2 regions of the Anaerofustis sp. NSJ-163 genome follow, and region 1 is predicted to be linked to the other one. Evidence: riboswitches for the same ligand, from Rfam matches in the RefSeq annotation. Region 1 holds a riboswitch; the other holds the start of a gene.
The links. Region 1 has a riboswitch for FMN ahead of M6G78_RS07935 (ECF transporter S component). Riboswitches for the same ligand answer to the same signal wherever they lie in the genome.

Region 1 (3,283 bases):
ATTTTAAACGGTGGAAAACACGCAAATAACAATTTAGATGTTCAAGAATTTATGATACTTCCTCATAGTACAGATACTTTTAAAGATGCTTTAAGAATGGGCAGTGAAATCTATCACAAATTAAGAGATATTTTAATTGAAAAGATGATGAGTGTTTCCGTTGGTGATGAAGGAGGATTTGCCCCTGATGTAGATAGTGCGGAAGAGGCTATTATGCTTATAATGAAAGCTATTGAAAATGCAGGATATAAACCGGGAGATGATGTATATATAGCTCTTGATATGGCAAGCAGTGAGCTTTATGATAAAAAGATTGATTCGTATTTTTATGAAATAAAAGAACGAAAATACGGCGAGATGATAGCATATTATGAAAAACTTACCAGTAAATATCCTATCATATCTATTGAAGACGGTATATCGGAAGATGATTTTGAAAGCTGGAAATTCTTAAGTGAAAGACTTAATAACAGCATTCAGCTTGTTGGAGATGATTTGTTTGTAACCAATAAAGAAAGACTTAAAAAAGGTATTGATATGGGGGTTGCAAACTCTATATTAATAAAATTAAATCAAATAGGAACATTAAGCGAAACGTTAGACACTATGAATTTAGCAAGAAAAAATAATTATACAACGGTTGTATCTCATAGGTCAGGTGAAACGGAAGATACTTTTATTGCTGATTTGGCTGTTGGTTTTAACGCAGGACAAATAAAAACAGGAGCACCTTGCAGAAGTGAAAGAGTTGCTAAATATAACAGACTTTTAAGAATTGAAGAAGAGCTAAAGGATAAGGCAAGATATATCGGTAAGGATGTTTTTACTAATATAAGATTAAAATAAAAAAAGCAGTTGTAACTGCTTTTTTTACTTCTCTAAATAGGGTTATATTATAGTTCTTGTAGGTTGATACAAAATATTTTACTTGCATATATTTCCCAAAATGAATTTTAGGATGGTTTTACCTAGGTTTTGGTAAATTAATTAATTCTTCCCAATTATATCTTTTAAGATATAAAAATGTATATTTGAAACACTGAGAGGAGATTTAATAAAAAACAAATATCTAAAAAAGTATTTATATTTAGAGCATTATTAGTTATAGGGTCCTTTATTATAAAATTAGTTATGGTATATTGCTATAATATAACTTCTTAAATACTTTTGTGAAACTTATTATAAAGGGTAAGTGTGAAATAAGTTTGTTAAAATGTGAATATTTGATTATATTGTATCTAAAAAATAAGTGGTAAAAATAAAAAATAAAATGAACTTAATATGAAAAAAGAATACGCTTAGCGTATTCTTCTATCCTTTTAAACCATCGGCTTGTCTTTGCATATTTTCTACTACTATGTCGTGTATGTCGCCAAGAGAGTTGCAATATTTTAATACATCCCATGGTTCATTTGTATGAAAGTGTATTTTTATTAATTTTTCATCTCCGACTGCAAGCAGACAGTCTCCTTTAAAGTTATTTGTTATATAATCATGGATTTCATCTTCGTCTAAATTTTCTCCGGCAATAAGAAGCTGTGTATCAAATTTGAATTCTATCATAAATTTTCCTCCTTTTATTTAAGGGCTTTTATAATTTGTTTAGTCCTATTTTATATTTTGATTATATAATATAAATTTTATATTTACAATAATCTAAAAAAGAGTTATACTTATTTAGTAATGAATTTATTTATTGGTGTAATCCTCCAATTATTCTTATAAATAAATTTTTATAGAAAATTGAATATTGAAGAATTTATCTTCAGGGCAAGGTGTAATTCCTGACCGCCAGTAAAGTCTGGGAGCGAAAGCTGATATGGTGTGATTCCATAACCGACGGTATAGTCCGGATGAAAGAAGATATGATAATTAATGCCCTGTTATTTTAGTATAACAGGCATTTTTTAAATTCACCTCATATCTATAATAAGGAGAATAATGGAAAACTTAACAACAAATCAAACAACAAACTCAAAAATCAGTACAAGGGTAATGGTATGTACGGCTATGTTAGCTGCTGTATCATTCTTACTCGCATTTTTAGAAGTACCAATGCTTTTATCACCATCTTTTGCAAGAATGGATTTATCTGACCTTCCTGCATTAATCGGTGCATTTGCTTTTGGACCTATGGCTGGTGTTGTAATTGAACTAATTAAAAACGGACTTCAAGTATTTTCAACACAAACAGCCGGAATAGGGGAACTTGCAAATTTTGCAATGGGTGCTTCTTTTGTTTTTACTGCAGGATTAATTTACAAAAGAAATAAAACAAAGAAAACTGCTTTAATTGCTTGTATTATTGCAAGTGTAGTAATGGGAGTAGTTGCAGGATTACTTAATTATTTTGTTTTACTTCCTATGTATAGTGCATTTATGCCAATTGATCAGGTTATTGCTTCTTTTGGAGAAATAATACCTTTCATTCAGACTAAATTTGAAGTAATTTTATTTAGTGCAATTCCTGCAAATATTATTAAAGGTCTGATTATTTCATTATTTGCTATGCTTATTTATAAAGGGGTAAGTCCTATATTAAAAGGAGAAAAGTAAAAAATGGAAAAAGCCAAAGATTATTTATCATTTTTGGTAGATGAAGTTCATTCTACGGTTTTTGCAACAGTAGATAAAAACGGAGAACCTGAAACGAGCATTATAGATTTAATGCTTTATGATGAAGACAGTGTTTATTTCTTAACAGCAAAAGGGAAGCCTTTTTATGATAGACTTATGGATAAAAAGGTAGTTTCCATATCTGCAATGAAAGGAATGGATACAATGTCTACAAAAGCCATTATGATGAAAGCTAAAGTAATGAATATAGGTAGAGATAAACTCGATGAAATATTTGAGAAAAATACTTATATGAATGAAATTTATACAAGTGAAGAAAGTAAAATGGCTCTTGAAGTATTCAAGGTATACGATATGGAGGGCGAATATCTTGATATGTCACAACAACCCATTTTAAGAAAAACATTTTCAATTGGAGGGGGAAATGTTAGAAAAGCAAGTTATCATATAAATGGAGATTGTATAGGGTGTGGGAAGTGTTTTGAGGTATGTTCCTTTAAAGCGATAAAGAAAGGAAATCCTTATAAAATAATTGATAACTATTGTTTTGAATGTGGAAATTGTTATAGTATTTGTCCTGTAAATGCTGTTGATAAAAATAATTAGGACTTATGAATTTTTAAATTCAATTAATATTACATAGTTAAAATAAAAAAGACACTTAAGTGTCTTTTTTATTTTGATAAAAGTTTCTTTTCAATTTTAT
Region 2 (3,283 bases), on a different contig from region 1:
TTCTCTCCTTTTGCTTTAATTTGGGAAGATACAAGCGCATCAGGTACAAAAACAGATAATACATCATCTTCAAATTCGTCTTCTTTAAATACACCAAATACTGAAGATAAAAATATGGTTGGAGCATGGATATTACTGTTTGCAGTTTCTTTCACGGCAGTGACAGTATGTGTTAGAAAAGAAAAAGTAAATAAATAAGTTTTAATATTATTAATAAAAATAGTACCGTAGTTTTATTTATCGGTACTATTTTTATTTTATAGAAAAATAAAAATTATATTAATTTAAATATAGAAAAAATAAGAATCATTGCTTAATTTACATTGTCATTTTTAATTTTTTTATTTTTTCTTGTATCTGTTTTATTTCTTCATCGTTTAACTCGCTTAAATGCTCCAGCTTATCCATAAATACAGTTATGGTATATTCTTCCCTTCTTTGAATTACTTCTAAATAATGGCTCACTATGACCCCTGAAAGCATAGCTATCATTAAAGCTTGATATAGAGTAATATATACCGTTAAAAGTTTGCTTATTGTTGTTGTAACAACAATATCCCCAAAACCTATTGTCGATGAAGACACAAAAGTATACCATAAAGCATCTCCATATGATGATACCCCAGGTTCTTTTATCATTATTATAAATGCTACCATAAAAATACTTAAAATAAATCCTATGGTTATCTTTTCACCGTTACATCTTCTTACTATAGACCAAAAAAGTCTTGCTTTTTTCATATATAAAACCTCTTTTTTATATATCATAACATAAAATAAAAAAAGAAGAGAAATCTCTTCTTTTTTATAATAATAAAATATAAATAATTATTCAAAACCTTTGTCTATATCATTAAATAATTCATCGTTAAAGAAGTCTCTTATGCTTATTTCAAAAAAATCACATAAGATTTTAATTGTCTTTATTCCCGGGTTTTTACATTTTCCATCGAACATACTGTAAAGAGTAGTAGGAGGAATACCTGCCATGTTTGCAAGTGAATTTATGGAATATCCGCTTTCTTCACATAGCGTCATTATTTTTTTATTTATAGCTTCTCTAAGTTGCATTTTATTCACCTCCATTTATTAATATTACATAAATTAAATTTAGCCAAAATCAAATTTCTTTTCTTATATTTTACATGATTTTATTAAATATAAAAAGTAACCTATGGCGACTTTATGTTGACTTTTTTAAAAAAATATTATAATATAAGGTAAACAATCTTCAGGGTTGGGTGAAATTCCCTACCGGCAGTTATAGTCTGCGAGCGAAAGCTGAAAAGGTGAAATTCCTTTACCGACGGTAAAGTCCGGATGAGAGAGGATACATAAAGTATTTTTTTTAGTAATTTCCTGAAGGGCGATTACTATTTTTTTATGTATACCTTAAATTTTAAGGAGGTATAAAAAAAATGAAAGACACTAGAAGACTTGTAACAGTTTCAATGCTTATTGCATTGTCAATCGTATTAATGCTTTTAGTACGATTCCCAATTATGCCATCGGCTGCATGGCTTGAATACGAACCAATGGATGTTCCACTTCTTATTATAGGTTTAATGTTCGGACCTGTAACAGGAATAATATCCGTTATAATTTCAAGTTGTATACAAGCACTAACAGTAAGTGCTATGAATGGTTGGGTAGGTGCATTAATGCACATAATCTCAAGCAGCGCACTTGTAGGTGTTGCAGGATTTGTATACAGCAAAAACAAAACAAGAAAAGGTGCTGTATTAGGGCTTGTTCTTGGAGCTTTAGCAATGGTTCTTGTTATGATTCCGGCAAACTTGGTTATTACAACTAATTTCTACGGTATGCCATTAGAAGCCGTAAAAGCTTCACTTCCTGTTGCGGTAATACCTTTTAATATTTTAAAAGCCGGTATTAACTGTATAATAACTTTTATTGTATATAAACCTATCAGTAACTTTATAAAAACAAGACCTGATAGTGCAAGAGTAAATACAACAAAATAGAAATAATAATAAAATCTTTACTTAATGAATCCATTTAGCCTCTCAAAACGAGAGGCTTTAATTTTTTTCATATAAAAAAGCCCCTTATAAAGGGGCATTCGTTCTTAATAATTATTCTGCTTCTTCGGCTAGCTCTTTTAGTTTATCCTCATAAGCTTCCAAAACTTTGTTTTGCATTTCGACTCTTGTTTCAAGGTTTATCGGATGTGCAATATCTTTGAATTCACCATTAGGCATTTTTCTACTAGGCATAGCAATAAATACCCCATTGTCTCCTTCAATTATTTTGATGTCATGAATTACGAATTGATCATCAAAAGTAACAGATACGATCGCTTTCATCTTTCCTTCGTCATATGTCTTTCTTACCCTAATGTCTGTGATTTGCATTTGTCTTTCCTCCCTTTATTCTGTTAAATATATTATACATTATAAATTTAAGAATTGCAATAACGATTACATACCTATGAATAAAGGATTTCATAATTTTTCAACATGATGTTTTTACTTTAAATATTTGCCGATTTTTTTAATATAATTATAATATAAATAAATATTGTAAAAATCATTGAAAGATAGTAAAATATATTAAGTATATAATAAGCATATAATGAAATAAATAAGTGTTAAAGTTTATATAAAAACAATACGGCGGTGAAAAAATGAATATAGATTTAGAAAATATAAAAAAGATATATTTTATTGGAATAGGCGGAACCAGTATGTCTGGTCTTGCTTTAATGTCAAAAATAAACGGTAAAGAAGTTTTAGGTTCAGATATGAGACCTTGTGTTTATACCGAAAAATTAGAAAAGAACGGAATTAAAGTTATTATAGGACATAATAAAGAAAATATAACCGACGATATAGATTTAATAGTTTATTCTGCTGCAATCAGAGAAAATAATCCTGAAAGAGTTGAGGGAAAAAATAAAGGTATTCTTGAAATAGAACGTTCAATTTTCCTTGGACTTATAAGTAAATATTATAAAAAAACCGTAGCTGTAAGCGGAACTCATGGAAAAACAACAACATCTTCCCTTATGTCTTTGGTATTTTTAAATGCAAATCTTGATCCTTCAATTTCAATAGGAGGAACTTTAAGAAAAATAAACGGAAACTCAAGAGTTGGGGACAGCGACTATTTTGTAATAGAAGCATGTGAATTCGTAGACAGTTTCCTTCATTCAAGACATTTTGTAGGAACAATACAAAATATTGAAAGAGATCATCTTGATTACTTTACAGGTGGTATAGAACAAATAAAAGAATCATTTAAAAAGTTTGCAAAAATTACT

Region 2: linked by a shared signal. The riboswitch ahead of M6G78_RS04265 (ECF transporter S component) and the one ahead of M6G78_RS07935 (ECF transporter S component) in region 1 are both predicted to bind FMN.

What each region holds. Positions count from the first base shown of each region.
Region 1 covers NZ_JAMYJV010000005.1:94,911-98,193, reverse strand. Annotated here, with positions in the region: gene eno (phosphopyruvate hydratase) at 1-846, shown strand, start outside; gene M6G78_RS07940 (kinase to dihydroxyacetone kinase) at 1,312-1,563, opposite strand; FMN riboswitch at 1,758-1,869, shown strand; gene M6G78_RS07935 (ECF transporter S component) at 1,942-2,556, shown strand; gene M6G78_RS07930 (4Fe-4S binding protein) at 2,560-3,183, shown strand; gene M6G78_RS07925 (MATE family efflux transporter) at 3,252-3,283, opposite strand, start outside.
Region 2 covers NZ_JAMYJV010000003.1:172,121-175,403, forward strand. Annotated here, with positions in the region: gene M6G78_RS04250 (vWA domain-containing protein) at 1-198, shown strand, start outside; gene M6G78_RS04255 (ion channel) at 319-822, opposite strand; gene M6G78_RS04260 (helix-turn-helix domain-containing protein) at 829-1,071, opposite strand; FMN riboswitch at 1,224-1,336, shown strand; gene M6G78_RS04265 (ECF transporter S component) at 1,419-1,985, shown strand; gene spoVG (septation regulator SpoVG) at 2,097-2,375, opposite strand; gene murC (UDP-N-acetylmuramate--L-alanine ligase) at 2,648-3,283, shown strand, end outside.